Regions from separate parts of the Vibrio jasicida 090810c genome, predicted to be linked through region 1. Evidence: predicted binding sites of a transcription regulator. Region 1 holds the regulator's gene; each other region holds the start of a gene.

Region 1 (8,079 bases):
TCTATTGGTGGTTTTCTAGCCTGTTCGCAAAAGAACTAACAGAGAAAGAACTAGAAAGCTACCACAGTGTTGACATTCGAAGCTTTTTGGCTGGCCTTGGTGAAAATGAGTCATTAAAACCAGCTGTGGATACCCTTGTTGATGCACTTAACCGCCTACAGGATCGTGAAGACGCGCAACTTGAATTGGCTGCAGACTTTTGCGAGCTTTTCCTGAAAACAGAAAAGCACGGTGCACTGCCTTACGCATCTATGTACATCGGTGAATCTGGTCTTTTAAATGACAAGCCAGCAGAAGAGATGGAAAAACTGATGGCCGATTTTGGTGTTCAGGTTGATGAGAACCTGAAAGAGCCAGCGGATCACTTAGCGGTTGAACTAGACTTCTTAGGTAACATGATCATTCGTTCTAACGAATTAGAACAAGACAAACACATGGAAGAAGCGTTCGAGAAACAGAACGACTTAATCCAAAAGCATCTTATGTCTTGGTTGCCACAGTTTGCTGCGAAATGTAAGCAATTCGACGAATTTGGTTTCTATGTAAGCGTTGCGCAACTATTAATTGCATTTTGTAAACTGGACAGCACCTACCTTCTTGGTGAATAATTGCCGCCAATTTCAGGGAGCTCGCAAGCGGGCTCCCTATTTTATTCGTTAATTTTTAATCTAGCACATAGAAGCCCTTTCCATTTAGCAGTTAAAATGTGACCTCAATAGCGCAAAACACCTGCTGAAAATATTGCTAGTGTGCCCACATCAGTCTAAAATGTGAGCGCAAACGATTAAATACGACTTATATGTAAACCGCTGAAATATGGCGGTTTTTGTGTTTTATTAACAAGATTGCTGACCAATTCCTCACTTATATAAGTAAGGAACATGAGATTCAGCAACAAATGTTGCTACAAACCTTTTTATACCGATTTCGGAACAACCGCTGCCTAATTAATTGAACCTTAAACTTCAGATATGGTTCAATTCGCGCAACATACTAAGCGTAAGGTTGTATTCACTACGGTATTCAGTAGCTCGATACAGGACATCATTTATGGCCACTATAAAAGACGTTGCTCGCTTAGCCGGCGTTTCTACCACAACAGTTTCGCACGTAATCAACAAAACGCGTTTTGTTGCTGAAGCAACCCAAGAAAAAGTAATGAAAGCGGTTGATGAACTAAATTACGCGCCAAGTGCAGTTGCACGTAGCTTGAAGTGTAACTCAACTCGCACTATCGGTATGTTGGTAACGCAATCGACTAACCTTTTCTTCTCAGAAGTTATCGACGGCGTTGAGAGCTATTGTTACCGTCAAGGTTACACGCTGATCCTATGTAATACTGGCGGTATCTACGAAAAGCAACGTGACTACATTCGCATGCTAGCGGAGAAACGTGTAGATGGCATTTTAGTGATGTGTTCTGACTTAACGGAAGAGCTAAAAGAGATGCTTGACCGTCATTCAGATATCCCGAAAGTGGTGATGGACTGGGGTCCAGAGAGTTCGCAAGCTGACAAGATCATTGATAACTCTGAAGAAGGTGGCTACATCGCAACAAAATATCTGATCGACAATGGTCACACTGATATTGCTTGTTTGAGCGGTCACTTCGAAAAAGCCGCGTGCCAAGAACGCATTGCAGGTTACCGCCGCGCAATGGCAGAAGCAAACTTAGCAGTAAATGAAGATTGGGTACTTGAAGGTAACTTTGAGTGTGATACTGCCGTACTTGCTGCTGACAACATCACAGCAATGGACAAACGCCCGACTGCCGTTTTCTGTTTTAACGATACCATGGCGCTTGGTTTGATGAGTCGCTTGCAGCAAAACGGCATCAAAGTACCAGAAGATATCTCTGTCATTGGTTACGACAACATCGAGCTAGCAGAGTACTTCTCGCCACCGCTAACGACTATCCACCAGCCAAAACGTCGTGTTGGTAAGAATGCGTTTGAAATTTTGCTAGAACGCATCAAAGACAAAGAACATGAAAAACGCATTTTCGAAATGCAGCCAGAAATTGTTGTTCGCAACACAGTTAAGAAACTGAACTAAGCGGCATCGAAGTTTTATAAAGCGCTCGTAAGGGCGCTTTTTTATTGCCTAAAAATAACATTCCAAAAACATTTCAGAATATAAATACCTCCCCTCATTTAGATAAGTTGCTGTTTTAATTGGGCGTAGTCCATTTCCTACATCAACCTTTTGTATGACAAGGGACCGTTCCCAAATATGAAACCAAACACATCAAAAAATCACTATTAACTGAACCAAGATCACACTTTCATGTTTGAAACGTGATGTTAATTCAATATACGAAGTATTCTCAAAGTGTCACGCACAGGGCAAACCATTCGAAAGGGTGGGACGCAAAGCCTCCGGCCTGAACCATCTTATTAGATGGAAGGTAGCGGGGTTACCGATGGCAAATATGCATTAAGTGAGTTTACCCTTTAATGACATTGTGTCTGCATGCATTTGCTAATCTCTCGGACCTGATTTTTGGTGGCGTAATATTAATTACACCGAGATAACACATCATGGATAAACCGATACTCAAAGACTCAATGAAGCTGTTTGAGGCACTTGGTACTATCAAGTCGCGCTCAATGTTTGGTGGCTTCGGGCTTTTCGCCGATGAAACGATGTTCGCACTAGTTGTAAACAATCAACTTCATATTCGAGCAGACCAACAAACTTCATCTGACTTCGAGACTCAAGGACTAAAACCGTACGTCTACAAGAAACGTGGTTTCCCAGTGGTCACGAAATACTATGCTATTTCTGATGATCTATGGGATTCAACGGATCGCTTGATTGATGTTGCAAAGCAATCTCTTGAGACTGCTAAGCAAGAAAAAAAACAGCAAGCGAGCACCAAGCCTAATCGATTGAAAGACCTTCCAAATCTACGCCTAGCAACTGAACGTATGTTGAAGAAAGCAGGCATCGACTCTGTCGAGCAATTAGAAGAAGAAGGTGCCTTAAGCGCATACAAAGCAATCCAAGATACGCATGCCTCTACGGTAAGCCTTGAGTTGTTGTGGGCGTTAGAAGGTGCAATCAACGGCACCCATTGGAGCGTCGTCCCTCAGTCTCGCCGAGAAGAACTGATGAGCGCATTGTCTTAACGCGCACTATCAGCATGACATTGAGTAAAAACCGCAGTTTTCATACTGCGGTTTTTTTTTTGAAATTTTTTCTTCTCTTATTCTGTCTTATTATTTAAGAAGCCAAATGGAGTAATTACGATGAATAAGAAACTGATTTTAGGACTGATCCTGCTCGCAACCATCCTCTTTTTAGGAGTGAATTTTGGCCAGTATCTCACCTTAGAAAATGCCAAAGCACAACAAGCAGCACTAAATACGTTCATTGACCAAAACTTTGTGTTTGCTGCGGCGACCTACTTCTTGGCTTACATCGCAATCACCGCTTTCTCTATTCCAGGAGCCGCCGTTGTTACCCTGCTCGGCGCCGCCCTATTTGGTTTTTGGACCAGTTTATTATTGGTGTCTTTTGCTAGCACCATCGGCGCAACAATTGCTTTCTTAAGCAGCCGCTACTTATTACGTGAATGGGTACAAAGTAAATTTGGTAATAAGTTAAATGCCATTAACCAAGGTGTAGAAAAAGACGGAGCGTTTTATTTGTTTTCACTGCGTTTGATCCCAGTATTCCCATTTTTCTTGATTAACCTCTTAATGGGGTTAACACCGATGTCTATCAGCCGCTTCTATTTAACAAGCCAAATCGGCATGCTGCCTGGTACTGCCGTTTACTTAAATGCGGGCACTCAACTAGCCACTATCGACAGTCTTTCAGGAATTGTGTCACCAACCGTATTAGCATCATTTGCTCTGCTTGGTTTGTTCCCTATTATCGCTAAATGGGTTATGAATAAGGTCCGCCCTGCTCAAGTTCAAAATGGAAATGCCTAATGAAAATCTTCATCGCTAAAAACCCTGCGGAAGCTCATATCGTTTGTGAGCTCCTCAAAACCGAACAGATTCACTGTGAAGTAAGAGGCGAAGGTATGTTTGGGTTGAAGGGAGAGTTGCCCTTCAGCGATGATACAGACCCGTATGTTTGGCTTTTACATCCGGAACAGCAGTTGAAGGCGTCTGCGATTGTCGAAGACTATCGACAACAAACAGAGCTTACTTACCAAGACTGGCAATGCCCGCAATGTGCAGAGAAGAATGAGGGACAGTTTGGTGCTTGTTGGCAATGTGGATATCAAATAGGGGAGCTATGATGGCTCCCCTATCTTTTTAGATCGGTTCTCAAATCTATTAAGCCGCTAGACTTTGCTGCTTAATAAACTCAATAGAGTGTTGATTGAAATCTTCTGGACGTTCTACGTTGCACACGTGGCCACAATTTGGAATTTCACGTAATGAGCTTAGCTTATGCACTGCAACCATTTCTTTTACTGGCTTAATGAACATGTAGTCTCTATCCCCCATTAGGTACAGCGTCGGAATAGGCAACTCTTTATCTTTAAAATACTTCATTAACGGATTTACATCCGCCGCCAGTGTGAACCAACGCTTAAACTCTTTTTGGCATAACTTCTTTGCTTCACGAATAAACAAGTGACGAGATTCGCGTTGATTTTTTTGTGGCATAACGATGTAAGCAAAGAGCTTATACAGCCACATGTAAGGGAGGATGTGCTTTCCAAGATTACCGAGTTTAACTAAGATCTGAGAGCGAGTGTTTAAGCGCGTTACCGCCCCACCAAGCACCATAGAACTCACACGCTCTGTTGCCATTTCGGCAAGGTTACGCACAATAATTGTACCCAAAGACATACCAACAAAGTGTGCGGATTGGATCTTCAAATGATCCAGAACCTTTAAAATGTCCTGTGTCACCTCAGTAAAGGTATAACGACTTGTCATCAGTTCTTTGATCAACTGGTTTGACTTGCCGTGTCCACGGAGATCGATTAAGACCAAATTAAAGTGCTCTTTATAGGCCTTTAATTGTTTAAACCATATTGAAGAACTGCCACCAGCACCATGCACGAAAACGACCCACTCATTGCTGGTAGGGTGTAAATAGGTTTTATGGAATAGAAGTGGCTGAGTCATTTATCAGTTTGAAAAGCATTCTGTATGAAAAAGTGTGGGTAAATCCTACCACACTCCATAAGAGCAAAGTAATAAAGGCACCTAATTCGGTGCCTTTCGTTACACTTTTTAAAGATTTTGCGTCAATTTAACGCAGCCCTATACAGTTGCAAATACTCTTCTGCAGCTTTTCGCCAACAAAAGTCTTTTTGCATAGCATGAAGTTGTACACGTCTCACTTCTGTCACATTTTGTGCGTAAAGAAGAAGTGCTCTCAACATTGTCAGTAATAGACCTTGCGGTGTTGGCTCATAGAAAACGAAGCCCGTTGCATCAGCTGGATCCACATCGTAGTCATTCACGCTGTCTTTCAAGCCACCTACCCCACGAACGATTGGCAAAGTGCCATAGGCCATGCTGTAGATTTGGTTCAAACCACACGGCTCAAATTCAGAAGGCATTAAGAAGAAATCCGAGCCTGCCTCAACCAAATGTGCTAGCTCGTTATCGTAAGCCTCTACAAAAACAAACTTACTCGCAAATTGTGCGGCTACGTCTCTTAACTGTGCAGCAAGAACAGGATCACCAGTGCCAACAACGACGAGTTGAACATTATGCTTAAGGAAATCAGCTAATGCAGGCAGCAGGTAATGCACACCTTTCTGTTGCGTTAGACGACACACCATACCGAACATGGCGTTGTCTGATTCTTCAATCCCCAGCCTTTGCTGTAGCGCTTTTTTACATGCATTTTTGCCACGGACCATGCTTTGACGGTTCGCTTTGTAATTTAACGGAAGATTAGAATCGGTTTCAGGGTTCCATGTTCCGTAATCGCAACCATTTAAAATCCCAACAAGATCACCTGCGCGTTGCTGGAATTCCCACGCCATACCATGGCTGCCAAGTTCTGTTTTAAGCTCTTCAGCGTAGGTTGGGCTTACCGCATTGATTTTATCCGCGTTCATCACCCCTGCTTTGAGCATCGTGATGTGCGTTGCGCTTACCGCGGCATCAGGAACATTTCGACTGTGAAATTCAGGTAAACACTGGACGTCATCGTAGCTAAATACCCCTTTAAAGACTGCGTTGTGAATGGAAATTACACTGCGAGTCTTGGCAAAAAATGCTTCATTACCATAACGATGTTTAAGCAAAAATGGGACTAAACCAGTATGCCAATCGTTGGCATGCACAATATCTGGTTGAAAACCAAGTTTTGGCAACATATCTAGACACGCTGCACTAAAAAACGCGAAGCGCTCACCGTTATCCGTGTAAGCTTGGTTATTTTCAGCGTACATTGACGGACGATTGAAATACGGAGGGCAATCAATCAAATAGACCGGATTATCACCAAGGTTTAGCTTCAACACTTTGTATGCCGTATACGGCCAGTGCGCTAACTCGGTAACTAATTCCAACTCGGCGTCCGCTAGTCGCTCGATAGCTGTGTAAGCTGGAATTGTAATTCGTACATCCTGCTGAAGGTTTTGAAGGGCTTCTGGCAGTGCCTTGGCTACATCAGCCAAGCCACCACTCTTTATCAGTCCTTCGACTTCAGACGCTACAAACAGTACAGACAAATTGTTAGTAGCCAACTCTTGCTCCTTTTGGAATCACAACAATGCCATCTTCTGACACGTGGTAGTGCTTTTTATCTTCTTGTAGATTTACACCAATTTGCGTACCAGGTGCAATGTCGGCATCCTTGTCTACAATCACGCGACGAAGTACACATCCTTCACCGACCTTAACATCACCAAGTAAAATACTTTGGCTGATGTCACACGCAGAAGCGATGTTGCTGCGGAAACCCAGTACCGATTTTTCAATTCTTGAGCCTCGCACGTAACTCCCGTTACATACTAAGCTGTCGATGATTTGAACTCGGCCATTAACTGAGTCGGTAAACGTTGCAGGCGGCAATGGTGGGTAGTAAGTGTGCAGTGGCCATTTGCGGTTGTAGAGAGAAAACGGGGCGTCTTTTTCCAACAAATCCATATGAGCTTGCCAGTACGCGTCAATAGTACCGACATCACGCCAGTAAACTTCTTCTTTTTCACCAGTAATACGGTTTGTGCTGAAGTCATAAACAAACACGTCGCCACGTGGGAACATCTTAGGAATGATGTCTTTACCAAAGTCGTGTGAAGACGCTTCATTATCCGCATCTTCAATCAGCTCAGAAAATAGTGCTTGGGCTTCAAATACGTAGTTGCCCATGGAAACGAGTGCATGTTCTGGATCGCCCGGGATTGATTTAGGTTGTGCTGGTTTCTCTTCAAAACCGACCATACGACCTTCGGCATCCACTTCAATAACACCAAATTGCGATGCTTCACACAAAGGCATACGTAATGCTGAAACGGTCAACGATGCCTCTTTTTCTTTGTGGAAGTTCAACATCTGTTTGATGTCCATTTTATAGATGTGATCAGAACCAAAAATACAAACTTGGTCAGGCTCAGCAAGCTCCATAAAACGTAGGTTTTGATAGATAGCATCCGCCGTACCTTCATACCAACGCTTACCCGTACGCATTTGTGCTGGGATTGGGTCGATGAATCGATCGGTAATACCGTTGATGTTCCAACCCTTCTTCATATGATGGAACAAAGATTGAGACTTAAATTGAGTGAGGACATAAATGCGCATCAGATCCGCATTCACGAAGTTGTTCAAAGCGAAATCAATAAGTCGGTAACTTCCGCCGAAAGGGACCGAAGGTTTACTGCGGGATTCCGTTAAAGGTCTCAGACGAGAGCCTTCACCGCCAGCAAGAATCATTCCCAAAACACCAGCCATTCGTTGTTCTCCATATATAGTTATAGCTTGGAATTAGTGTTCGTTTGAGGTGAGCAGGACTCGGGGAGTCAAGCGAACACGTTAGTACATCCATACCGATGGGCTTCTCTGAGCTCTCGCGGTATAAACAAAAAAAGCTATTGCACATCCTCTATGCAGGCACCTTATTTATTTTTTATTCTCAGCACCAAAT
Region 2 (8,079 bases), 190 kb from region 1:
AGAAAGGCGAATAAACTCGCAACTTTTCATCTGGGAATTCTGCCTCGCTCATAAAGGAGGGCGATATGAAAAAATTACTGGCAGCCATGCTCAGCGTTGGTATGTGTACTTCAGCCTTTGCAAGCAGCGACGGCTTTGATGAATACCTAAATAAATTGCGTGCAGAAGCGCGTGATAAAGGTATTTCTGAGCAGGTGATCAGTGCCGCTTTTTCTGATGTGGAATACAAACCACGAGCAGTAAAAGCCGACCGTAACCAGCCAGAGAAGAAACTGACGTTAGACGAATACATTCCGCGTGCGGTTCCTGAGTGGAAGGTCAAGCAAGCGAAGCAACTGTATAAAGAACACTACGCTGAACTAAAACGCATTGGTGATGAGTTTGGCGTGCAGCCGCGCTTTATCGTTGCACTGTGGGGCGTAGAAAGTAACTTCGGTAAGTTCACTGGTAACTTCCGCGTTATCGACGCGTTGTCGACCATGGCGTTTGAAGGTCGTCGTGAAGAGTTCTTCCGTAAAGAAACCATGGCGGCGCTACAAATCCTAGATGAAGGTCATATCGAGCTAGAGAACTTCAAAGGTTCTTGGGCTGGCGCGATGGGTCAATGTCAGTTTATGCCAAGCTCATTCCTGCGCTTTGCCGCAGATGGTAACGGCGATGGTAAGAAGGACATCTGGCAATCAGAAGCAGACGTGTTTGCTTCTACTGCGAACTACCTAAGCAAATCTGGCTGGGATGATAAGTTCACTTGGGGTCGTCAGGTTAAAGTGCCACACGGCATTGACCACAACCTGCAAGGTCGCGAAGCAGAAAAAGGTAAGTACCTTCAAGAGTGGAGCAAGCTTGGCATCACCAAATACGATGGCAGCCCACTTCCTAAGCTGGACGAAGACATCAAGGCTTGGCTGATCATGCCAGACGATGAGAACGGCCGTACTTACTTGGTGTACAACAACTACAATGTGTTGATGAAGTGGAACCGCTCTTACTACTTCGCACTGGCGGTAAGTCACTTAGCTGACCGCATCACATTCTAGGTTGAATGTATAAACGAATAAAAAAGGGCTCTTCGGAGCCCTTTGTTTTCTCTATTTGAAACGAGGTTTGCGTGTTATCTGAACGTGCTGCACAAATGGTGATCTTCTCGGCGTTGATCAAACATAAAAACTTTACCGCTGCGGCAAAGAGCTTAGGCGTGTCAGTTTCTCACGTCAGTAAACAGCTCAGCCAGTTGGAAGCTTCACTTGGCATCAAGCTTGTGCAACGTACCACGCGCAGCTTCACACCAACCGAAGCGGGTCAAACCTTCTACCACCATTGTGAACAAGTGGTGCAAGCCGTTAGCAGTGCCACGTTAGAGATGGAAAGCCAACGCGATGAAGTCGCCGGTTTAGTTCGTCTTGGGTTGTCGCAGTCTTTTGGCACGCTGCACATCATTCCTGCCATTCAAGAACTTCGTGAGAAATACCCGCAACTGCAAGTCGAAGTGCATTTGTTCGATTACAAAGTCGATATGCTCGAAGAAGGTTTGGATTTGTGGATCACCAACAATGAACACCTACCAGAGGGCTACATTGCTCAGCGCTTAGCAGATTGCCAATTCGTGGTTGCTGCATCGCCGGATTACTTACTCAAGTTCGATACGCCAACCGAACCGAATGACTTGTCGCAGCACAACTGTCTTATTTACCGTAGTTGGGAGCGTGACTACACCAGTTGGGCCTTCACCAATCGCGAGCAAGAGCTCAACGTGAAAGTCTCTGGCAACTACTCAGTCGATTTGGCAGAAGCGGTACGTGATGCTGCGATCGCAGGGTGGGGGATTGCTTACTTAGCCACTTACTTGCTAGGGGATGAATTCCGCTCAGGTAAACTGATTCAGCTTCTACCAGATTGGAGAGCCAGCCAATCTATGCCGTTTTATGCGGTGTACCCAAGTCGTCAGCATATGCCGAAAAAGATCTCTGCAGTGATCGATTTCATCAAACAGAAGATCGGGTCGCCTTGCCATTGGGATCAGCGATTAGCTCCTTATATCTCGATACCTAAGTAGTGAGTACATAAGGTGATTTGAATCACAAAATTTTTCCAAATTCAGAAACATCTTTTCCATTTGGAAATAATGATTTTAGGCAAACGTTTATCTTCATTTAATTCAATGGGTTATTTGGCTGGTTAAATTGCAACCAGCTGACTTATTCAGCCTGTTAACATCTCCAACTTGCAGCATTTATTATGCTCTATACAATCCGACGCCTTTCCTGTTCCCCCTTTGTCGGATTCATTTTATGAACTCAATTCTTGGTATCGTAGCCATCCTATTCGTAGCATGGTTGCTTTCGACTAACCGTAAGAACATTCGTCTACGAACGGTGTCTTTGGCTTTTGCTCTGCAAGTTATCTTCGCGCTTTTGGTATTGTATGTACCAGCGGGTAAAGAAGCGCTTAACGCAGTAACTGGCGCGGTTTCTAATCTGATCAACTACGGTCAAGAGGGCATCGCGTTCCTATTTGGCAACCTAGCAACAGGTGGCTTTACCTTCGCGATTAACGTACTTGGCATTATTATCTTCTTTTCAGCACTGATTTCAGGTTTGTACCACATCGGTCTAATGCCTAAAGTGATCAACCTAATCGGTGGTGGTCTACAGCGCTTGTTAGGCACTGGCCGAGCAGAATCACTGTCTGCTACAGCGAACATCTTTGTGGGTATGATTGAAGCTCCACTAGTCGTTAAGCCATATCTTAAGCACATGACGGACTCTCAGTTCTTCGCAGTAATGACTGGTGGTTTGGCATCGGTTGCTGGTGGCACGCTAGTAGGTTACGCATCACTGGGTGTGGATCTGAACTTCCTAATCGCAGCGGCATTTATGTCTGCGCCAGCGGGTCTTCTAATGGCAAAAATTATGATGCCAGAGACAGACACCACAACTCAGGATATGGATCTAGACCAAGTAGAAATTCCACGAGCAACCAACGTGGTTGAAGCAATGGCAGACGGCGCAATGTCTGGTCTACGTATCGCAGTAGCGGTAGGTGCAACTCTATTGGCGTTCGTGAGTGTTATTGCGATGCTAAACGGCATTCTAGGCTGGTTCGGCGGTCTATTCGGTATGGAACTGAGCTTCGAGCTAGTGCTTGGCTACCTATTCGCACCAATCGCATGGTTGCTAGGTATTCCTTGGAACGAAGCTATCGTGGCCGGTTCTCTGATCGGTAATAAGATCGTGGTAAACGAGTTCGTAGCCTTCATCCAACTGATGGAAGTGAAGTCTCAGCTAAGCGCACACTCACAAGCTATCGTAACCTTCGCACTGTGTGGTTTCGCAAACATCTCAACCATGGCGATGCTGATTGGTGGTCTAGGCTCACTCGTACCAGAGAAGCGTTCATTCATCTCTAAATACGGTTTCCGCGCAATCGCAGCAGGTGTAATGGCGAACTTGATGAGTGCATCAATCGCTGGCGTGATTTTGAGTTTGTAACAGAACCCCTCCCTAACCCTCCCCTTAAAAAGGGGAGGGGACTAGACCTGAGTGCGCTGAGTATGGAGCGCCAATTGACAGTTAATATAATGTCTGTAGCGATTGCATTAGTTGAATCGATCTCTTTCCGGTCCTCCCCATTTTCAAGGGGGAGTTAGAGGAGGTTGTTACTCCAAACTAAATCCGGTTGCTGCATTTGAATAAGTTAACAAACGAGTAGCGAGCTCAGTCCAGTCCTCCCCATTTTTAAGGGGGAGCTAGAGGGGGTTATTACTCCGAACTAAATTGAATAATCCTTTCCAAAACAGACTCGGTTTGCTTCATCACTTCTTCGTTGGTAAATCGCAGAACCTTAATCCCCAACGCTTCTATGAATGCATCCCTCTTTGTATCTTTCTCTTTTCCCTCGGTAGAGAAATGTCTATCGCCATCAATTTCTATTACGAGACTCAATTCTGCACAATAGAAGTCAACGATGTAGCGACCAATACCGTGTTGCCTACGAAACTTTACACCGAGTTGTTTTCGTCTAATTTTTTGCCAAAGTACTTCTTCAGGTTTTGGCATATTCGAGCGTAGCTTGCTTCTGATTTTCTTTTGATACTTCAAGTTAAACGTTCGTTGTTGCACTTGTGCTTCCTTTGCGTTCTCAACCCCTCCCTAACCCTCCCCTTAAAAAGGGGAGGGGACTAGAGCGGAGTGCGCTTAGTGTGAAGCGATAATCGAGAATTCATATAATGTTTGCTTTGATTGCATCTGTTAGAGCGATCCAGTCCTCCCCATTTTCAGAGGGGATCTAGAGGGGATTATTACTCCGAACTAAATCCGGTAGCTGCATTTGAATAAGTTAACAAACGAGTAGCTAGCTCAGTCCAGTCCACCCCATTTTCAAGGGGGAGTTAGAGGGGATTATTACTCCGAACTAAATCTGGTAGCTGCATTTGAATAAGTTAGCGAACGAATAGCGATCTCAGTCCAGTCCTCCCCATTTTTAAGGGGGAGTTAGAGGGGGTTGTTGCTCTGAACTAAATCCGGTTTCGGTGTTTGAATAAGTCAGCGAACTAAAAGCGAACTCAGTCCAGTCCTCCCCATTTTCAAGGGGGACTTAGAGGGGGTTATTACTCCAAACAAAAAGGGCCCCCTGCGGAGCCCTATCAGTATCGTAATTCTTTATTTCTTCGTATGGAACTGTTCGCAAGCCAGCATTGTGTTCTCAATTAGGCTTGCTACTGTCATTGGGCCAACACCGCCCGGTACAGGAGTAATGAAGCTCGCGTTCTCACGTGCTTTATCGTATTCCACGTCACCGACTAGTTTGCCAGATTCAAGACGGTTGATGCCCACATCGACCACAACAGCGCCTTTCTTAATCCACTCACCAGGAATGAAGTTTGGTTTACCAACTGCAACCACAACAAGGTCAGCTTGACGAACGTGACCCTCTAGGTCTTTGGTAAAGCGGTGACAAGTTGTTGTCGTACAACCAGCAAGAAGCAGCTCAAGTGTCATTGGGCGACCAACAATGTTTGATGCGCCAACCACAACCGCATGCTTACCGCGTAGTTCGATGTTGTAACGGTCAAGCAGCGTAATAATGCCTTTTGGCGTACAAGAACGAAGCTTAGGAATGCGCTGTGCTAGACGGCCAACGTTGTAAGGGTGGAAGCCATCCACGTCTTTCTCTGGGTGAATACGCTCAAGAACGTGCGTTGCATCGATGCCAGCAGGAAGTGGCAACTGAACAAGAATTCCGTCGATTTCTGCGTCGTTGTTCAACTCATCGATAAGTGCCAACAACTCTTCTTCCGACGTTGTCGCAGGAAGGTCAAAAGACTTAGAGACAAAGCCAACTTCTTCACACGCACGGCGTTTGCTGCCAACGTAAACTTGAGAAGCTGGATCTTCACCAACAAGAACAACTGCAAGACCAGGAGCACGAAGGCCAGCCTCAACGCGAGCTTTCACACGTGCTGCAACTTCGGATCGAACAGTTTGGGAAATGAGAGTTCCATCTATATTTTGAGCAGTCATGACTTTCCTTTTTAAATTGAGAAGGCAAATTATTTGCGGCGCATTGTCGCAGAAAATCTATTTAACATCCATACGCAAACGTTTGCTTTGGGGTGTTTTTGAACATTTATCGCTTTAGTGCCCTTTTTTTAGGCATTCAGATCAGAATGTTATGAAAACCCGTTGATTTAAGCGCTTGAACTCGTATAATCCTGTCCCTGTAGCGCGCCCTTAGCTCAGCTGGATAGAGCACGTCCCTTCTAAGGATGTGGTCATAGGTTCGAATCCTATAGGGCGTGCCATTTATTCAAAAGCCCCGATAACTCCTCGAGTTATCGGGGCTTTGTCGTTCTGGTGATGTCTAAATGACTCATTTCAGAGATATTTGTTCTTTTCTCTCTTTAGCTCTTGAATCATGAAAAAAATCATTCTTACAGCCGTTGTGCTTTCTCTTTTAAGTGGCTGCGTTACTCGCAAAGTGCGCGTTCTTCCTCAAGCTACCAATATTTCCCCGATTACAAAAGTTGCGGTTCAAAACCTTGACTGTCAAATGGTGGACTCTTACATCATTGAAGATGCACACCCTAACAATGTTGACCGAATGCTGAAGAACCAGACCTATGCTTCTGGTGGAAACCGCTACCATATTACTAAGGTTCTTGATACCAGTCGTGGTCGTCCTTCTAGTGTGGTTGCCGAACTATTCAATTGTCCATCAGCGCCGAGTGTGAGCGTGGCAAAAGCGACAAAGATTATGTTGTTACCTGGTGCTAATGAAGTGCAACCAATCTCGTTTGCTGAAATCGAAAATAATGAATGTAAGGTGATTGGTAATAAAGTTGTGGCAGAGCAACAGCAAGGTACTCTATTTGATGAGTTATCAAACCAAGTTTACATGGCTGGCGGAAATCGCTACCACGTAGTCAAAGTTATCGAAACTGACGGCCAGAATCCGACGTCGGTATCTGCGGACGTTTATCGCTGTAAGCACCGCTCAGTCGCATACTAATAAAAAAGCGCTAGTCTCTACTAGCGCTTTTTTAACGGGTTAAATTTTCTTAAAAATGATCGAAGTGTTGATGCCACCGAACGCGAAGTTGTTACTCATTAAGTATTCCACTTCTAGTTCACGGCCTTGACCGGATAAGTAATCGAGATCACCACATTGTGGATCGAGATTATCCAAGTTGAGGGTCGGGCTAAACCAACCTGTATGCATCATCTCAAGACTTAACCAGGCTTCGATAGCGCCGCAAGCGCCTAGAGTATGGCCAAAGTAGCTCTTTAAAGAACTGATTGGCACCTTACCGAGTGCATTGGCAGTCGCGTTACTTTCTGCGATATCTCCTCGGTCGGTTGCCGTTCCGTGAGCGGAAACATAATCGATTTTATCCGCAGGAATACCTGCATTCTGTAACGCCATTTCCATACAGATCTGCATGGTTTCCATTTGAGGTTGCGTCACGTGTGCCGCATCGCAGTTACTTGCAAAGCCGATAATCTCTGCATAGATTGTCGCACCACGTGCAACGGCGTGTTCGTATTCTTCTAAAACCAACGTACCCGCACCTTCACCGATCACTAGGCCGTCGCGGTCAGTGTCATAAGGCCTCGGTGTGCTTTTCGGCTCTTCATTTTTTAGACTGGTCGCAAAAAGGGTATCGAAGACAGCCGATTCTGTCGGACAAAGCTCTTCAGCGCCACCTGCAACCATAACGGTTTGGTAGCCGTGTTTGATAGCTTCGTAGGCGTAACCAATCGCTTGACTGCCAGAAGTACAGGCGCTGCTGGTCGGAATCACTCGACCACGTAAGCCGAAGAACAGCCCAACGTTAACTGCAGTCGTGTGCGGCATCATTTGTACGTAGGTGGTTGCAGTGATGGCTTTGGTGGTTTTTTCGTTAAGCATGACACCAAAGGCACCAATCGCATCGGTACTGCCTGTTGAAGAGCCGTAAGCAATGCCAGTTTGACCGTTTGTCAGCACTTCGTTGCCAATTAAGCCAGCTTGGTTTAATGCGTTTTCGGTGGCTACGGTAGCCAGTTTAGAAACACGACCCATGCCGCGAACTTGTTTGCGCTTGTAGTGCTTAGGCAGTTCAAAATCTATGACTGGGGCTGCCAGTTTGGTATTCAAACCATCATATTGCTCGTAAGAGGGCATGTATTGAGTGGCGTTTTGACAATCGCGTAGTTTAGGTTCTACTGCAGACCAATCGTTACCAAAAGCAGTAACGCCGGACATACCTGTTACAACGACTCGACGACTCATACTAAGCCTCCGTTTACTGAAATGACTTGGCGAGTCACGTAGCCCGCGATGTCTGACATTAAGTAACTCACAAGGCCAGCGACCTCCTCTGGTTCACCCATGCGGCGCAGAGGGATTTGTGGCATCGCGTGCTCTTTTACGTGCTCGTCTACCATGCCAGTATCGATAAGACCGGGCGCCACGCAGTTTACGGTGATCTTGCGTTTTGCTAGCTCAAGAGCCAATGACTTAGTTGCACCAATCACGCCTGCTTTTGCTGCGCTGTAGTTGGTTTGGCCGCGGTTGCCCATCAAGCCAGATACCGAAGCT
Region 3 (8,079 bases), 230 kb from region 1:
CTCTTTGAGGAAGTACTCAACCGCTTTAACGTCGTGGTTAGTTGTACGCTCGATCTCTTTGATACGGCGTGCATCTTCTTCAGAGAAGTTTGCAGCAAGGTCGTCTAGGAATTGGTTTGCTTCTGTGCTAAACGCTGGCACTTCTGCAATTTCAGCAGTAGCAGCAAGCTTTTGTAGCCAGCGGATTTCAACGATAGTACGGTACTTAAGTAGACCGTACTCACTGAAAATTTCGCGTAACGCAATTGTCTTGCTTCCGTAACGACCGTCTACTGGTGAAACAGCAGTCAATGCTGACAGTTCCATGATGTTCTCCTGAATTGGGTTTCTAAATTTCGTGAGCTTTATACCAATAACTGTGGCAATTGTCACGAATATTGCGCAAACGTTTGCGCGGGATTTGTTTTGGTAGAAAAAAATGAGCTCGCGATAAACGCGAGCTGCTTATTTATTACCTTATTACATACGAGCAAGAAGAATTTGTGCTTGCTCGACCATCTTTTTGCGTCCAAAGATTAAGTGGCGACGTTTACCGCCAACTTGGCGCCAGAGTACTGCACTACGGATACCTGATAACAACAACGCGCGAACTTTGTGTTGGTTAGAGGTTTGTTGCAGCACGGATGGGGTACCGGTAACTTGAATGCGAGGGCCGATAGGGCTAACAACATCCAAGTAAATGCTTGCTAGGTTGCTGATCATTTGATCGTCCAGCAATTCAAAATGTTCCGTTTGACGCTGAGCCATTTGGATACGGTCACCAAGTTGTGACATTGCATCGTTGCGGCCTGTTAGCTTGCGCTCTAATGCCATTAGGCTAATGATGTAGCGAGTAACTTCACTCCCTGACGGGGTGCTATCAATCCCTTTCACTAAGCACTCAAGACCCAGCTTTAAGTCGGATTCACGACCAAAGACACCAATAGTGTTCGCTGGGTTTGTATTGATAATGGCGTTAATTGACGTTTCAAAGGCATCTTGATCACAATGTCCGTCTTTCGCTGCCTGTTGAACCAATGCAACAGCTTGGCAAATGCCTGCGAAAGCGATAGTACGGTCATAAAGTGTATTCGCCACGTAACGACTCCTAAGCTTGAGAATATTTAATGCGTTGCTCGATGATGCCGCCACCTAGGCACACGTCATCTTTGTAGAACACGGCCGATTGACCTGGCGTCACGGCAATTTGTGGTTCGTCAAAGATCACCTTAATGTTCTCATCATCGATAGGGATGATTGTACAAGGAATATCTTCCTGACGGTAACGTGTTTTCACTGTGCACTTCATAACATCGCGAATTGGCTCACGATCTACCCAGTGAAGTTGTGATGCAAGTAGACCTTCTGATTTTAGCATCGGGTGGTCTTTACCTTGTACCGCAATCAAAACATTACGCTTTAGATCTTTCTCGCCAACGAACCATGGGTCTTCGTTACCGCCGCCGCCTTTACGTCCACCGATGTGAAGACCTTTACGCTGACCAAGCGTGTGGTACATCAGGCCTTGGTGTTGACCAATCACTTCGCCTTCTGGTGTTTCAATGTTGCCAGGTTGCGCAGGTAGGTATTTACCGAGGAACTCAGTGAACTTGCGCTCACCGATGAAACAAATACCCGTCGAGTCTTTCTTCTTCGCGGTGATTAGATCTTGCTCTTCCGCAATGCGGCGAACTTCTGGCTTCTCTAGGTCACCAACAGGGAATAGGCTACGTGCAATTTGCTCGTTGCTTAATGTGTACAGGAAGTAGCTTTGATCTTTGTTGCCATCGAGACCACGTAGCATCTGTGGTTTTTCCTGTTCTTCACCAGATAAAGCGTTCTCTGGGAATGAACGACGTACGTAGTGACCCATTGCAATGTAATCTGCATCAAGCACTTCATCAGCGAACTCTAGGAATGCTTTGAACTTGATTTCTTTGTTACAAAGAATGTCTGGATTTGGTGTACGACCAGCTTTGTATTCTGCAAGGAAGTATTCAAATACGTTATCCCAGTACTCAGCAGCAAAGTTGATGGTGTGTAGGTGAATGCCCAGCTTGTCACATACTGCTTGAGCATCAGCAAGGTCTTCTGCTGCTGTACAATATTCTTCGTTGTCATCTTCTTCCCAGTTCTTCATGAACAGGCCTTCTACTTGGTAGCCTTGTTGCTTTAGAAGATACGCAGAAACAGATGAATCAACGCCGCCGGACATACCGACGATGACTTTCTTTTGGCTGTTATCAGACATTACTAAACACCACTTAAATAAACGGGACGCAGATTCTAACAGAATCCACAGACCGGTGACAGATCCGAGATCGAAATCACACTTCGATTTTGGCTTAAATTTATCCAAATACGAACGTGAGCGTTAAATTCGATAAGTATAGAAGGGTTATATATGGCATAGTTGGCAAAAATCCAAGAGGAAAAATCAAATGACTGAAGAAAACCAATTTATGCAAGAAGCTGAGTTGATTGAAATTGTAGAGAATCAACTTGAAGATGGTAACCCTATTAAAGTCAAAGAGACGTTAATGCGTTTGATGATGACTGGCACACCACGTGAAGATGCGGTTGCGATGATGGCGTGTGCTATGTCTATCGAGATTTTCGACGTGATGAAAAATGAAGGTGAATTCAATCTAAAGCGCTATACCGAACACCTCGAACAGCTGCCTGATTTGGGTTTCATGGAAGGCGAATAGAGCGTTAGAAAATAAAAAGCAGGGTGCAAACGTTTGCTATAATCGCTTTTATTGCTGCTTTATTGTCAGCGGTATAGAATCCGTTCTCCTTTTCATCCCTTACTCAGACTAACAATATGAAATTTCCTGGACAACGCAAATCGAAGCACTATTTTCCTGTTCATGCTCGTGACCCATTGGTGAGCCAAGCACAAGAAAGCAAAAAGATGACGCGCACTCACATCATTGGTATTGATCAGACTCTGGTTGATATTGAGGCGAAAGTTACAACGGATGTGATTGAAAAGTACGGTTTGAGTAAAGGACACTCGTTGGTAATTGATGACGCAACAGCAGAAGCGCTTTATCAACAATTAAAAGAAGAATGCCTAATTACCAATGAGTATGCAGGTGGCACGATTGGTAATACGCTACACAATTATTCTGTGTTGGCAGATGACCGCTCAACGCTTCTGGGTGTAATGAGCCAAGATATCAAAATCGGCAGCTACGGTTACCGTTACTTATGTAACACATCAAGCCGCATGGATCTGAACTACCTACAAGGTGTTGAGGGTGCAATTGGTCGTTGTTTTGCTCTTATTACTGAAGACGGTGAACGTACTTTCGCTATCAGCGAAGGTCAAATGAACCAACTTCACCCAGACAATATCCCTGAAAAGATTTTCAAGAGTGCGTCGGCTTTAGTACTGACTGCATACCTTGTTCGTTGTAAAGAAGGCGACCCAATGCCGGAAGCAACGATGCGTGCTATTGAATACGCGAAGAAACACGATGTACCTGTTGTATTAACGCTAGGTACCAAATTCGTTATTCAAGATGACCCTACATTCTGGCAAGAGTTTATTCGCGATAACGTTTCTGTTGTTGCAATGAATGAAGATGAAGCGGAAGCATTAACGGGCGAATCTGATCCTCTAGCAGCATCGGATAAAACGTTAGATTGGGCTGATCTAGTGCTTTGTACTTCTGGCCCTGTTGGCCTATTTATGGCTGGTTACACTGAAAATAGCGCGAAACGTGAAACTTCTTTGCCATTACTTCCTGGTTCTATTGCTGAATTTAACCGTTTCGAATTTAGTCGCCCAGCGAAGAAAGATACGTGCGAGAATGCAATTAAAGTATATTCACATATCTCTCCATACATGGGTGGCCCAGAAAAAATTAAGAACACCAATGGCGCAGGTGATGCGGCATTGTCTGCAGTTCTTCACGATATGGCGGCAAATAAATACCACAAAGAAAATGTGCCTAACTCAAGCAAGCACAGCAATGAGTATTTAACTTACTCTTCATTCTCTCAAGTTTGTAAATACGCAAACCGTGCAAGTTATGAAGTGTTAGTTCAACACTCTCCACGTCTTTCTCGCGGCCTGCCGGAGCGTGAAGATAGTTTGGAAGAAGCATACTGGGAACGTTAATTAATCACGTTGAATTAGGTAATTCCTAGCATACGAAAAATGGCGCATTCCAAATGCGCCATTTTTGTATCTATTTACAGATAAATAAAAAGGTTCCCATTTGGGAACCTTTTTTAATTTCATAAATCTTTTATTAGATTAGGAAATCGTCTAGAGATTTACCTGCATCAAGTTGCTCTTGGATTGATGAAGGTGTACGACCTTGACCCGTCCAAGTTTTTTCTTCGCCGTTAGTGTCAGTGTACTTGTACTTAGCTGGACGAGGAGCGCGTTTAGCTTTCGCTTTAGTCTTCGTTTCGCCAGATAGTGCACTGATTAGTGCTTCAACGTCGATACCGTCTTGAGCGATTTGCTCAGCGATAGCTGCAAGTTTTGCTTCTTGCTCAGCAAGTGCTGCGCGGTCAGCTTCTTCAGCTTCTTTACGCTCTTCAACAACGATAGTTAATTTATCTAGAGCTTCTTCCAATTGTTCTAGAGTCAGCTCACGAGAGAATGCACGAAGGCTACGGATATTTAGAAGTGTTTTAGTCAGCTCTGACATAACGATTCCTATTAATAGGTTAAAAGGTTCAACACTAGTTATCGATACGATTAATTAAATGCTAAACGAGAAATAAAACATAGAGTCCTTATATTTAACTTTATCTTTCTCATATGTGCAAATGCTAATTCATGATTTAGATTAAATTTCTTGGGTTTTTTCGTAATAAAGCAATATTAATTTACAGATATGAATTCTTAATTGAGTTTAACCTCAGTTTTTTCATTATAGATACTGCGTTTTTCTCGATTAGTGGTTTCTTTATTTATATGTTGAATTCTATTTCTCTCAATCTGACAGAAAAGTAGGAAAAGAGGGAAAACCGAATGTCATATTTCTTTCATTTATTGTTAGAACACAAAACATGAAGAATTGATGGTAGTAATAAAGTTTCATAAAAGACAGCATTGCCGTGATTGCAGTTGCTCAATCTATAGGTGGCTCACATTCTATTTATAAATCAAAATTGCGATTATTTATTCATTTAATTTAGTTTGATGTGTTGCATTGGAGGTCTTCATGAGTACAATGGCTGTCACCTGATGCAATATTGCAGATAATTTGTTGTTAATTTGTACAATTAATGGTTAATTATTTGTTGTTGCCGTAGAGGTGCAGTCTCGAAGAGTAGCTATTATTGGGGTGATGCCAATGAATAATAGTGGAAGGCGAAGATTGCCGAAGTAAGTGGCCTATCAAAACCACTTGCTGGGGTTGTCTCTGAAAGGAACAACACTGCCATAGTATATTTACATTAAACTATGGAGCGCTACTGTAGGGTTGGGTGGAGTGTTCGCTTCCCTGTCGCTAAGTTCAACATGAGCACGTACCGTATGCTACGTGACTTGTCTGCAGTAGATCTCTAGCCAAACTTTGGTTTTTGAAGATCATGAATTTAATAGATTTTGCACATTCTCCTGTTTCGTTACTACCGCCGATTGTCGCTTTGACACTGGCGATTTTAACTCGACGCGTATTAGTTTCTCTTGGTGTAGGTATCGTACTTGGTGCGATTCTGCTTAATGATTGGTCTATCGGTAACACGATAGGTTATGTGAGTTCTCAAGTTTCTTCTGTCTTTATTGAAGACGGCGGTCTTAACACTTGGAACATGAGTATTGTCGGTTTCCTAATTCTTTTAGGTATGACAACGGCGCTATTGACGCTATCTGGTGGTACTCGCGCTTTCGCTGAATGGGCGCAAACTCGAGTTAAAAGTAAACGTGGCTCTAAACTTCTTGCTGCCTTCTTAGGCGTGTTCATTTTTGTCGACGATTACTTTAACAGTCTTGCTGTTGGTGCGATTTCTCGTCCAGTAACAGACCGTTTCTATGTGTCTCGCGCTAAACTGGCGTACATTCTAGACTCCACCGCAGCTCCTATGTGTGTGATTATGCCTGCTTCAAGCTGGGGTGCTTACATCATTACGATCATCGGCGGTATCTTGGTGTCACACGGCATCACTGAATACTCAGCACTCGGTGCGTATGTTCGTCTTATTCCAATGAACTTCTATGCTGTATTTGCTCTACTTATGGTATTTGCAGTAGCGTGGTTCGGTCTTGATATCGGTAAAATGCGTGAGCACGAAATTGCAGCCTCTCAGGGCCGTGGTTTTGAAAAAGACAAAGAAAACGACACGCAAGAAGCACATGAACTAAACGAAGAGCTAGATATTCGTGAAAGCGAGAAGGGTAAAGTTTCTGACCTAGTTCTCCCTATCGTTACGCTTATCATTGCTACGATCGCTTCTATGCTTTACACCGGTGGGCAGGCCCTAGCCGCTGATGGTAAAGAGTTTGCGCTCCTTGGTGCGTTCGAGAACACTGATGTAGGTACTTCTTTAGTTTACGGTAGCTTGCTGGGCCTTGCGGTTGCACTATTTACTGTACTTAAGCAAGGCATCCCAATGGTGGAAATTGGCCGCACACTTTGGATTGGTGCGAAGTCAATGTTTGGTGCGATCCTTATCCTTGTGTTTGCTTGGACTATCGGCTCTGTTATCGGTGACATGAAGACAGGTTCTTACTTATCGACTATGGCTCAGGGCAATATTAATCCGCATTGGCTACCAGTCATCCTATTCTTGCTATCTGGCCTAATGGCGTTCTCGACAGGTACGTCGTGGGGCACGTTTGGTATCATGCTCCCTATCGCGGGCGACATGGCAGGTGCAACAGACGTAGCGCTTATGCTGCCAATGTTGAGTGCAGTACTGGCAGGTGCGGTATTCGGTGACCACTGTTCACCAATCTCTGATACGACCATTCTGTCGTCGACAGGTGCCCGTTGTAATCACATTGATCACGTATCGACTCAGTTGCCTTATGCATTATCAGTCGCGCTTGTTTCATGCGTGGGCTTTATCGCTCTTGGTATGACTGCGTCTATCGTATTCTCTTTCATTGCTGCGTCGATTACTTTTGTTATCGTTTGCGCAATTTTGTCATGGCTTTCTAAGTCAAAAATGGCATCATGTCAGAACGCTTAATTGCTTGATAATTAAAATAAAATAAAAGGGGGCTTCGGCCTCCTTTTTTATTTGTATTATACAATTCGATTTTTTTTAAAATTAAGGGTTGAAAAAAAGAATCAGCTTGGTTAGTGTGGTTACTAACAAAGCAACTAAGACGAGCCTTGAAATAAGTATGCGCAATTTTGTAATGAACATTCATCACCATCATCACCCAATTTAGTCTTTCGGGAGATGCGCGCATACCCGGGAGACAGGATACTCCCGGAGGTGAAAATCAAAGTGTAAACAGATTTCAAACCCTCGGGAGACTAAAATCTCTCGAGGGTTTTTTAGTTTTACTGGTTTATAAAATATTTAGATTATCGAATCTGGCACAGGGATAAAGCAATGCAAACACAACGCTTAAGAATCGCAATTCAGAAAAAAGGCCGCCTAAGTAAAGAGAGCCAAGCTCTATTGAAAAAGTGTGGTGTGAAATTCAATGTAATGGGTGAGCGTCTGGTCGTTCATTCTGAAAATATGCCCATTGATTTGTTATTAGTTCGCGATGATGACATCCCAGGTTTAATTATGGATGGTGTTGTTGACCTAGGTTTTATTGGTGAGAATGAATTAGAAGAAGTTCGTTTAGACCGTAAAGCTTTGGGCGAACCTTATGACTTTGTTCAGCTTCGTCGTCTTGATTTTGGCGGCTGCCGTTTGTCTATCGCCATCGACAAAGACGAAGAATATAACGGTCCTCAAGATCTAGCAGGCAAACGCATCGCAACCACGTACCCGCAACTGCTAAAAGCTTACATGGATGAAGCGGGTGTACCGTTCTCAACTTGCATGCTGACAGGCTCTGTAGAAGTTGCGCCTCGAGCTGGTCTAGCAGATGCTATCGCTGACTTGGTTTCTACTGGCGCTACGCTAGAAGCCAATGGTCTAAAAGAAGCCGAAGTTATCTTT

Evidence for each region. The regulator PurR, encoded in region 1, represses purine synthesis genes. The targets are predictions, from matches to a motif close to TNANGNAAACGTTTNCNTNA.
Region 2: a site for PurR is predicted at 2,129-2,148, ahead of C1S73_RS06140 (NupC/NupG family nucleoside CNT transporter). Genes of this name have one in related genera too.
Region 3: a site for PurR is predicted at 2,712-2,731, ahead of C1S73_RS04220 (inosine/guanosine kinase). Genes of this name have one in related genera too.

What each region holds. Positions count from the first base shown of each region.
Region 1 is NZ_CP025792.1:1,123,719-1,131,797, forward strand. It holds gene torD (molecular chaperone TorD) at 1-608, shown strand, start outside; gene purR (HTH-type transcriptional repressor PurR) at 1,051-2,055, shown strand; cyclic di-GMP riboswitch class I at 2,335-2,424, shown strand; gene C1S73_RS05300 (TfoX/Sxy family DNA transformation protein) at 2,541-3,131, shown strand; gene C1S73_RS05305 (TVP38/TMEM64 family protein) at 3,252-3,941, shown strand; gene C1S73_RS05310 (putative signal transducing protein) at 3,941-4,258, shown strand; gene C1S73_RS05315 (alpha/beta fold hydrolase) at 4,296-5,099, opposite strand; gene glgA (glycogen synthase GlgA) at 5,222-6,679, opposite strand; gene glgC (glucose-1-phosphate adenylyltransferase) at 6,669-7,886, opposite strand.
Region 2 is NZ_CP025792.1:1,315,600-1,323,678, reverse strand. It holds gene C1S73_RS06155 (YcgL domain-containing protein) at 1-14, shown strand, start outside; gene C1S73_RS06150 (lytic murein transglycosylase) at 66-1,037, shown strand; gene C1S73_RS06145 (LysR family transcriptional regulator) at 1,109-2,053, shown strand; gene C1S73_RS06140 (NupC/NupG family nucleoside CNT transporter) at 2,289-3,488, shown strand; gene C1S73_RS06135 (endonuclease domain-containing protein) at 3,759-4,118, opposite strand; gene folD (bifunctional methylenetetrahydrofolate dehydrogenase/methenyltetrahydrofolate cyclohydrolase FolD) at 4,659-5,519, opposite strand; tRNA gene C1S73_RS06125 (tRNA-Arg) at 5,724-5,800, shown strand; gene C1S73_RS06120 (hypothetical protein) at 5,914-6,507, shown strand; gene C1S73_RS06115 (beta-ketoacyl-ACP synthase) at 6,547-7,770, opposite strand; gene C1S73_RS06110 (3-ketoacyl-ACP reductase FabG2) at 7,767-8,079, opposite strand, start outside.
Region 3 is NZ_CP025792.1:889,260-897,338, reverse strand. It holds gene purB (adenylosuccinate lyase) at 1-306, opposite strand, end outside; gene hflD (high frequency lysogenization protein HflD) at 460-1,077, opposite strand; gene mnmA (tRNA 2-thiouridine(34) synthase MnmA) at 1,088-2,230, opposite strand; gene C1S73_RS04225 (hypothetical protein) at 2,421-2,690, shown strand; gene C1S73_RS04220 (inosine/guanosine kinase) at 2,807-4,111, shown strand; gene C1S73_RS04215 (H-NS family histone-like protein) at 4,245-4,652, opposite strand; lysine riboswitch at 5,252-5,432, shown strand; gene tet(35) (tetracycline efflux Na+/H+ antiporter family transporter Tet(35)) at 5,542-7,143, shown strand; His leader region at 7,324-7,462, shown strand; gene hisG (ATP phosphoribosyltransferase) at 7,516-8,079, shown strand, end outside.